One region of the Sinobaca sp. H24 genome, then DNA from elsewhere that is predicted to be linked to it. Evidence: riboswitches for the same ligand, from Rfam matches in the RefSeq annotation. Region 1 holds a riboswitch; each other region holds the start of a gene.
The links. Region 1 has a riboswitch for glycine ahead of MMY81_RS08280 (serine dehydratase beta chain). Riboswitches for the same ligand answer to the same signal wherever they lie in the genome.
Positions count from the first base shown of each region.

Region 2: another riboswitch for glycine. It lies ahead of gcvT (glycine cleavage system aminomethyltransferase GcvT); the one in region 1 lies ahead of MMY81_RS08280 (serine dehydratase beta chain).
Region 3: another riboswitch for glycine. It lies ahead of MMY81_RS29340 (serine dehydratase beta chain); the one in region 1 lies ahead of MMY81_RS08280 (serine dehydratase beta chain).

Region 1 covers NZ_JALBWT010000004.1:199,040-202,313, reverse strand. The annotation lists gene MMY81_RS08295 (hypothetical protein) at 1-74, shown strand, start outside; gene MMY81_RS08290 (class I SAM-dependent methyltransferase) at 126-725, shown strand; gene MMY81_RS08285 (iron-hydroxamate ABC transporter substrate-binding protein) at 709-1,674, opposite strand; glycine riboswitch at 1,815-1,920, shown strand; gene MMY81_RS08280 (serine dehydratase beta chain) at 2,102-2,632, shown strand; gene MMY81_RS08275 (L-serine ammonia-lyase, iron-sulfur-dependent, subunit alpha) at 2,601-3,125, shown strand; gene MMY81_RS33305 (hypothetical protein) at 3,203-3,274, shown strand, end outside.
Region 2 covers NZ_JALBWT010000027.1:40,064-43,337, forward strand. The annotation lists partial or broken gene MMY81_RS24320 (DUF2626 family protein) at 1-193, shown strand, start outside; partial or broken gene MMY81_RS24325 (MBL fold metallo-hydrolase) at 263-900, opposite strand; gene MMY81_RS24330 (DUF2759 domain-containing protein) at 1,059-1,226, shown strand; glycine riboswitch at 1,243-1,340, shown strand; partial or broken gene gcvT (glycine cleavage system aminomethyltransferase GcvT) at 1,480-2,575, shown strand; gene gcvPA (aminomethyl-transferring glycine dehydrogenase subunit GcvPA) at 2,594-3,274, shown strand, end outside.
Region 3 covers NZ_JALBWT010000043.1:23,259-26,532, reverse strand. The annotation lists gene MMY81_RS29350 (hypothetical protein) at 1-32, opposite strand, end outside; gene sdaAA (L-serine ammonia-lyase, iron-sulfur-dependent, subunit alpha) at 104-991, opposite strand; gene MMY81_RS29340 (serine dehydratase beta chain) at 988-1,491, opposite strand; glycine riboswitch at 1,592-1,668, opposite strand; glycine riboswitch at 1,671-1,778, opposite strand; gene MMY81_RS29335 (ABC transporter substrate-binding protein) at 1,921-2,880, shown strand; gene MMY81_RS29330 (class I SAM-dependent methyltransferase) at 2,882-3,274, opposite strand, start outside.

The DNA.
Region 1 (3,274 bases):
TTGCCGGCGGACGCATTATCGATATAAAACGGAAGCGTCCAAAAGAAAACGCAGCAGGCGCTGAAGAATCATAAATAAAAAACCGGTCCTCTTTCTAGAGAACCGGTTTTGTCTGGGGGAAAAAAATGAAAGGCTGTATTTACGATATGCTTATGGCTCCGCTCGAACACAGCCGCTTTAGGCAGATACGCCGCGGGATGCTCGAATCTGTTAAAGGACATGTGCTTGATATCGGCTCTGGTACAGGTGCTTCGATACCTTACTATCAGCAGGCGGAAAGTGTCACCATGCTGGAGCCGGATGCCGCTAAAATCAGACGCATTTCCCGTAAGAGAAAGCATGGGGAACTCTACTGGGCAGAAGCTTCTGCTGAATGCATTCCTTTTCCTGATAATACGTTTGATGAAGCCGCCGCCTTTCTTGCGTTCTGCACAATCCCGGATCCCGTACTCGCTCTCAGCGAAACTGCTAGAGTCGTCAAACCAGGGGGGCGCGTACAGTTATTTGAGCATGTTCGAATGGATCATCACCCAAAGGCGGCGGCGCTCCAGGATTTTCTAACACCAGCCTGGCAGCTGGCCGCAGAGGGCTGTCAGCTGAACCGGCCGACCCGGCAGCTGGTGGAAGAAAGTCCGCTGCGCATCAATCAGGTTCGTTCATTATACGGCGGACTATTTCTCATTATAGAAGCTTATGTACCTTCTGGAGTCAGTCCCCTGAAGTAAGCTCCTCCACCTGAATATCAAGCTGTCTTTCCAGCGAAACTCCGTCATTAAACCAGAATTTCTCCAGTGGCACCATATATATCTGGTCGTTTTGATAAGCAGGCAGACTTTTCCAAATGGAACTCTCCATTAATTGTTCTGCTTCTTCCACGCCGCCTTCCTCATAGACAGTGACAAACATATGGTCCGCTGCATAGTCGGGCAGTGCTTCCAGAGAAAGCGCTGCGAACTGTTCGCCGGGATCCAGTACTTCCTCCTGAACGAGGTCAGGAGCAGGCAGACCCAGGGTTTCGTATAAATTATAGGAGCCGCGTCCCGGTGTGGTGTGGACGTATATTTCCTTCGCAGATAATTCATACACTCCCACGGTTTCGCCGGAATCAATAATATCATTGATTTGTTCCTGGGCGTCTTCGGCCTGCTGTTCGTAGGAAGCAATCCATTCATCTGCCTCTTCTTCACGACCAAGCATCTCACCGAAATATGCCACTTCTTCTTTTGCATCCATCTCCGCCCATGGTGCAGTAACCGTTGGAGCAATTTGTTCGAGCTGGCTGATAACATTTTCGTCTAAATATGTAGGGGCTACAATAAGATCCGGTTCCATTTCCAGGACCTTTTCCACGGAGGGATCTCCTACATCTTCCGCATCAGCCAGTTCCTCTCCCAGCTGTTCGGAATTGTTTTTTATTGTAGAATCCACGCCTATGGGCTCAATACCTAAAGCAAGAAGGTCGCCGGCGAATTGCAGCGCAATAACACGCTCCGGATCTGCCGGGATTTCCACTTCACCATTTTCAGCGGTAACGGTTCTCGTGTCACTGGATTCCTCAGCCTGTCCGGCTTCTCCGGTATCGCTGTTTTCCTCAGAGCCGCTGTTTCCGCAGGCGGAAAGAAAAAGCGCAAGACAGAAAAGAAAAACAGAAGCTGTCGTCCATTTTTTCAACATATACATACACATCCTTTATTGATATTGAAAATCATTATCATTTAAAACATAACAGGAATATTTTTGTTTGTCCAGATATAATAGAACGTTGACTTTAAGAGAATACAGCGGTATATTCAAAGAAATAATATGTTCGGCAAATGACAGCAGGGGGAGAGACCGGTTTAAGTATCCGGCACCGAAGGAGCAATTCGCCAAAAAAGCCTTGGCGGCTAAACTCTCAGGTAAACTGACCGCTGCTGGATGCAACTCTGGAGAGAGCCTGCGGGCCGCCAAAGGGGAGCTTCCTTGTTTGAAGCAAATCTCTCAGGTAAAAGGGACAGAGAAAAGGCAGAAGAAATTCTGGCTTTTCTCTGTCCCTTTTTTGCGCGGTGAAGCATTACTGGATAAGAGAAAATCCATCAATCCAATAAGGAGCGTGGGTTTAATGAGTTTTGACAGTTGTTTTGATATTATCGGACCAATTATGGTAGGACCGTCCAGTTCCCATACAGCGGGTGCGGTTTCGATTGGACGATTCGTTTATGAATGGCTGGGGAACGTACCGGAATGGGCAGAAATCACCTTATATGGTTCTTTTGCCGATACATTTCAAGGGCATGGTACTGATAAAGCGATTGTTGGCGGACTGCTGGGTATGGATGCTCGATCACACGGTATACGTGAGTCACAGAAAGAAGCAGAGGACATGAAAATGAATATTATACTAAATCCAATGACTGACGTGGGATGGGACGGTCATCCGAACACTGCTGTTATTAAAGCTCACTTATCTGGACAAACTGTAATAGTAGAAGGAGCTTCTATCGGCGGAGGGCTGTCAGAAATCCGCTCGCTCAATAATGAACCAGTACATATTGCAATCGCAGCCGATGCAGCATTAAAACTAATTGCAGCCGACTTTAAAAAAAGGAGGACAGATATTCATGATGAAAGAGCGAATGAAGGATATAGTTGAGGCAGCAGAGGCAGGAAGCAGTTCTATAGGAGAATGGATGCTTAACCGGGAAGTTATTCGGTCCGGCAGATCAGAGGAAGCAGTTCGTCTGCAGATGAAAGAACGGCTGCAGGTAATGAAGCAGGCTGTCCAAAAAGGAACAGCTAATACCTGTGAATCCGAAAGTGGTCTTTCGGGCGGTGATGCCTCCCGTATGAACGACTATGTTCAACAGGGCACACCGTTGTCCGGAACTTTAATCAGTGACGCTATGCTGTTTGCGATGGCTGTCTCAGAGAGCAATGCCCGCATGGAAGTGATCGTTGCTACGCCTACTGCAGGCTCAGCCGGTATACAAAGCCGAATACCCTGTGATGAAGTGATTGATACCGTGCATCGCATTGGAAGCAGCATGCCGTCTGCTTTAAAAGAAACTTCCAAAGGCGGACTTGCGGTAACCCCTGCCGGACAGAAAGCGTCAGCAGCGATGGCGGCCAGGCCTTGTTCTTTTTAACAGGGGATTAGAGAAATGCCTTCTTTTCTATGATATGATAACACCTATATGAGTTCGTTTTGCAAAGGAGGATGGCTATGGATCTGATTTTATGGTTATCAATTATTGGCGCCCTGCTCGTTGGCGTGTCGATGCACCGGATCGAGCGC
Region 2 (3,274 bases), on a different contig from region 1:
GCAGTGCTTTTCTTGTTGGGGATATGTTTCAAATGGCTGTTTTCTTTTTTGCTCAGACCGCTGTTTTTCTGGACTTGGTTTCATGAACTTATCTGAACGAATGTATGTTTATATTTTTGGCATCTATTTAACCGTTTTTTTTGTAGGATTTACTTATTACACCACATTTATGATGGAAACAGGTTTTCATTAGAAATGCCGTTTTTTTCAAAACAAAAAGGCTCCCATCGAGAGCCTTTTTGTTTTGTATTCTAGTATTGTTTTAAGAAAACCCATGAAGAAAAGGGTTAGAGGCCATCTCATTTCCAATCGTAGTAACATTCCCATGGCCGCAGGCAACAGAAGTTTCTTCAGGAAGCGGCATAAGCGCTTCGTTAATGCTGGTAATAAGCGTTTCGTAGTCTCCGCCCGGCAGGTCCGTCCGGCCAATGCCGCTTTCAAATAATACGTCTCCTGAAAAACGGTTTTTGTTTCTTTATGGTAAAAAGAAATGCTGCCCGGTGAGTGGCCGGGAGTATGAAAGAGGGTAAAATGAAAAGATCCTATGTTGAGCTCGGATTCTTTCGTGATAAATACGTCAGCAGGCTCTGCTTTAATGGCTGCATCTCCTAAAAAGCGGGATGACCCATTTTTTTCAGGGTCTGTAAGCCAATCTTGTTCCGATTCATGCAGATAAACAGGTATATTCCATTTTTGACGCACATCTTCTACAGCGCCAATATGGTCAAAATGAGCATGGGTTAGCAGCACAGCCAGAGGTTGAAGGTTATTATCGGATAGCCAGGCATTTAGTACATCTCCATGTCCACCTGGGTCAAAAATAACGGCTTCTTTATTTTTATTAAATAACACATAACAATTTGTCTGCAGGGGGCCTAACGGTATTTGCTTCCAATCCATAATCAAGAGGACTCCTTTCGTTTGCCGGTCTATCATTTATTGTACGTTAAAAAAAATATAGGTGCAAAATAAGAAAACAAACGGTATAATTAAATCAATATCATAATTGTTTGAAAAATGTAAATAGAATACTGTACATATTAAAGGGGGTAGACCGCATGGCTTTAGGTGTAACACTTTTAATAGTGGCAATCCTGTGTGCTCTCGCTGTAGTAAGAGAATTAAGACGCCGTAATTTTTTTGCTGTTGGTTTTGCAGGAGTCGCTTTTTTAGTCTTTGGATGGTTTTCCGTCATGACGTTAATCAGCGGGGCACCAAGCATATAAAAAAGAATATCGACGGATGACGATAAAGGGAGAGCCCGCATACAGAGGAGCGGCGCCGAAGGAGCAAACTGCAGCAGCAGTGAATCTCTCAGGCAAACAGACTTTTATCCGACGAATCTCTGGAGAGTGCCCGTGAGCGGGCCACCCACGAAGACAGTCTCATAGAGATGAAACTTTCTGGTTTTAGGACAGAGAAACCCATATCAGGGGTTTCTCTGTCTTTTTTGTTTTTACAAATGAAGGAGGATATACAATGCCATTGCAGACACCGCTCTACACGCTATATGAAAAGTATGGGGCAAAAACAACGGATTTTGGAGGCTGGGAGCTGCCGGTTCGTTTTAGCAGTATTAAAGAAGAACATGAGGCGGTAAGAACAAAAGCTGGATTGTTTGATGTCTCTCACATGGGAGAAGCCATTGTAGAAGGGAAAGATGCAGAGGCTTTTCTGCAGAAAATGCTTACCAACAACCCGGCTTCATTGGAAAATGGCAAGGCCATGTACACTTTTTTGTGCAATGAACAGGGAGGGACGATTGATGACCTGCTTGTTTATCAACTGAATGAAGAAAAATATTTTCTCGTACTTAATGCAGCCAATACGTCGAAAGATGTTGACTGGCTTACGGAGCATGCCGGGCCGGACGTTCAAATAAAAGATATATCAAAAGAAACAGCTCTTCTTGCCCTGCAGGGACCTGCAGCAGAAGAAAATTCTACAGACATTAACACAAACTAACTTAAAAGAAATCAAGCCTTTTCGATTTTCTGAAAAGACAGAGCTTGCTGGGTGCCGGGTGCTTGCAAGCCGCACCGGCTATACGGGAGAAGATGGATTCGAAATTTACTGCAAAGCAGAAGATGCTGCGGGTATATGGGAGACGATCATGGAGGCAGGGGGCCCGCACGGTCTTTTGCCGGCAGGACTCGGAGCCAGGGACACGCTTCGTTTTGAAGCGAAGCTTCCTCTGTATGGACAGGAACTTTCTGATACCATTTCTCCTCTGGAGGCAGGAATGGGTTTCGCTGTGAAGCTGAAGGATTCCAGAGAATTTATTGGAAAAAAAGCACTGCAAAAGCAAAAAGAGGCCGGAGTTCCGAGAAAACTTGCTGGAATTGAAATGATCGATAAAGGTATACCCCGCACTGGCTACACCGTATTTTCTCCTGACTCCAGAGAAGTGGGCTTTGTCACTTCCGGAACGCAGTCTCCTACTCTTGGAAAGAATGTCGGTCTCGTTTTAATAGAAGCAGCAGCGGCAGAGTTGGGCAGTGAAGTTATTGTTGATGTTAGAGGCAAGAATAAAACAGCAAAAGTCGTACCGGTTCCATTTTATAAAAAAGGATAGGAAAGAGGAGGAATAAAAATGGATTTTCGATATTTGCCCATGACAGAAACCGATAAGCAGGAAATGCTAAAAACTATAGGAGTTTCCACTACAGAAGAACTTTTTGCCGATATTCCGGAAAAGATACGGTACAAAGGGGAAATGAAACTGCGTGCCCCATTGAATGAAACAGCATTAATGAAAGAACTGCAGCAGTTGAGTAATAAAAATGCTGATCTGCAGTCGTACCCCTCTTTTTTAGGCGCAGGAGTGTATGATCATTATATTCCTTCGATTGTTGATCATGTTATCAGGCGTTCAGAATTTTATACAGCTTACACTCCTTACCAGCCTGAAATTTCCCAGGGAGAGCTGCAGGCTATTTTTGAGTTTCAGACAATGATATGTGAACTAACTGGCATGGACATTGCCAATTCATCTATGTATGACGGCCATACCGCCCTTGCCGAAGCGGCACTGGTTGCAGGAAGCCAGCACAAAAGTTCCTCGCGGAAAATTTTAGTGTCGGAAGGTGTTCATCCGGAATCGCTGCACGTAATCGAAACCTATGCTTCCGGGCCGGGAATTATAGTGGAGACCATTCCTCTTACAGATGGAAAAACAGATATGGACGAGCTGGAAAAACAAATCGACGAGCATACAGCCGGTGTTATCCTTCAGTATCCTAATTTTTACGGCTCGATTGAAGATCTTCAGTCT
Region 3 (3,274 bases), on a different contig from region 1:
ATTGACAACCATAAAATCAGATCCATAGCCATCCTCCTTTTCCAAGCGAACTCATGTGTGTTTAATCATATCATAGAAAAGAAAGCATTTCCCTCCTGCACTGTTAAAAAGAACAGGGTCTTTCCGCCATCGCAGAAGCCGCTCGCTGTCCGGCCGGCGTTACTGCCAATCCGCCCTTGGACGTTTCTTTCAACGAACCAGGCATACTGCTTCCAATGCGGTGCATTGTATCAATAACTTCATCACACGGAATGCGGCTTTGAATACCGGCTAATGCCATGTCAGCAGCGCTGAATGCAATCGAAGTGCCGATGACATTACGCTTTACACACGGGACTTCTACGAGGCCGGCTACCGGATCACATACAAGACCGAGCAGTGATTTCATCGCTATCGCCACCGCATCGGAGGCCTGAGTGGGAGTCCCCCCTTTTATTTCTACAATTGTACCGGCTGCCATTGCTGCGGCCGAGCCGATTTCTGCCTGACAGCCGCCGGCAGCACCGGAGATCATCTCATGATTGGCAAACACATAGCCAATGGCACTTGCTGAAAACAAGCCCATCGTTATCTGGTTCTCGCTGATATGCTGGTTCTCTTCGAGTGACAGCAGGATTCCGGGAAGAATACCCGCGGATCCGGCAGTAGGTGTTGCTACAATAACTTCCATCCGGGCGTTGCTTTCCGAGGTGGCCATGGCAAACAGCATCGCGTCGCTGATTAATTTTCCAGATAAAGGCACGTTCTGCTGCGTATAGTGCTGCATTCGGGCGGCATCGCCGCCGGAAAGGCCGCTTTCTGACTCCTCTGTATTCGTGATGCCCTGGCGTACGGCCTTCTTCATAACGTGCAGCCGTTCTCTCATTTGCAGAAGAATAGCTTCTTTCGTTTTGCCGGAGCGTGAAACTTCCCTGTTCAGCATCCACTCTCCAATGGATAGGTAATCTGCTTCAGCCGCGTTGACGATATCTTTCATTCGTTCTGTTGTCATAGTCGGCCAGCCAATCTGCTTTTATAAGTATCAGCTATTTGTTTAATATTACTGTCTGCCGGGATGTCGATACAAACCGCTTCGCCGTTGATGCTCCTTATTTCGGAAAGACCTCCTCCGATTGAAACACCTTCTATCGCTGTAAAATATCCGGAGCGGTTTGCATGAATATGGACCGTGTTTGGATGCCCTTCCCATCCTATGTCTGTTCTGGGATTCATCTTAACGACAAGTCCTTCTTTTATGGAATAACGCTTCGACTCACGTATGCTGTGGGATGCAGCCTCCATACCAAGAAGTCCTCCTACTATTGCTTTATCCGTGCCATGTCCCTGGTACGTATCTGCAAACGATCCATAAAGCATAATCTCTGTCCAGTCCGGAACTCCGCCAAGCCACTCATAAACAAACCTTCCGATGGATACGGCACCTGCGGTATGGGAACTGGATGGTCCCACCATAATCGGTCCAATAATATCAAAACAGCTGTTAAATCCCATTAAATCCACGCTCCTCTTAGGATTCAGCGTTTCCTCTGCCTCGGTAATGCTTTACTATACAAAAAAGGGACAGAGGAAAGCCAGAATTTCTTCTGCCTTTCCTCTGTCCCTTTTACCTGAGAGATTAGCTTCTTGAACGAAGCTCCCCTTTGGTGGCCCGCAGGCTCTCTCCAGAGGTGCATCCGGCAGCGGTCAGTTTACCTGAGAGTTTAACCGCCAAGGCCTTTTTGGCGAATTGCTCCTTCGGTGCCGGATTGGTACCCTCCGGTCTCTCCCACTGCTGTCATTTGCCGATCGGTTTATATCTTTGAATATATCGTGGTCCTCACTTGAAGTCAACTGCATATTGCATGTAGACAAGGAAAGAATTTCCTGCTATATTTTTAAATGATAATGATTTTCAATATCAATAAAGGATGGTGGATGTTAATGTATATTAAAAAGGCAGGTTTTTCAGCCTTTCTGTTCTGCTTTGTGCTTTTTCTTGCTGCCTGCGGCAGCAGTGATTCTGAGGAAAACAGCAGTGCGCAGGAAACAGAAGAAGCAGACGGCGGTATGAGAACCGTAACAGCCGGTAACGGTGAAGTGGAAATTCCGGCAGATCCAGAACGTGTTATCGCGCTTCAGTTTGCAGGAGACCTTCTTGCATTAGGCATTGAACCAATCGGAATCGACTCCACGTTAAAAAACAACTCCAATCATCTGGAAGAGGAACTTGCTGACGCAGAAGATGTTGGTGATCCTTCTGTTGAAAAAGTACTGGAGATGGAACCTGATCTTATCGTGGCTCCTACATATTTAGAGGAAAATGTAATTAGTCAGCTCGAGCAGATCGCCCCGACGATCACCGTACCGTGGGCGGAAATGGATGCAAAAGAAGAAGTCGCTCACTTTGGTGAGCTGCTGGACCGCGAAGAAGAAGCCGAAGAATGGATTTCCTCCTACGAACAGCAGGGAGAGGATGCGAAAGAACAGATAAACGATATTATTGAGTCTGGGGAAACAGTCGGCATGTATGAATTGTCTGCTAAAGAAATATATGTCCACACCACCCCGGGGCGCGGAACGTATAACTTATACGAAACGCTTGAGCTCCCTGCTCCAGACCTTGTGCAGGAGGAAGTGATTGATACCGGCGAGCAATTTGCCGCCCTTTCTCTTGAAGCCCTCCCTGAATATGCAGCGGATCATATGTTTGTCACAGTATATGAAGAAGGCGGCGTAGAGGAAGCAGAGGAACTGATGGAAAGCTCGATCTGGAAAAACCTGCCTGCTTATGAAAACGATCAAATTCATATGGTAGATCATAAAGAGTTTTGGTTTAATGACGGTGTGTCCATGGAGAAACAGCTGGATATCCTTGTAAATGAGCTGACGTCCGAGGAATAATTTAGAACGGCACATACGCTTCCAGTATAAGGACCAGACCGCCGTATAATGATTGGACACGTTCCAGACGAAGCGGGCTTTTTTCCACAAGATGCCGGGTCGACCGGTTTAATTGGCATCCTTCCGCCACCCGCTCCCAGGCCGGTGTTAGAATATCCTGAATCCTTGCCGCTCTCGGGTGGCTGTCCATACGAACGTGTTCCAAAAGTTGTATCCGTCCCCCGGGTTTCACTACTCTCGCGGTTTCATGTAACGCACGAATGGGATCCGGAATGGTACAAAAAGCAAGAAAAGCGGCGGCTTCATCAAACGTATCGTTAGAAAATGGCATATTCTCTGCAGAAGCCTGTGCCATATAATAGGATACGTGTGGCAGCGCTGTACGGCGGGAGAT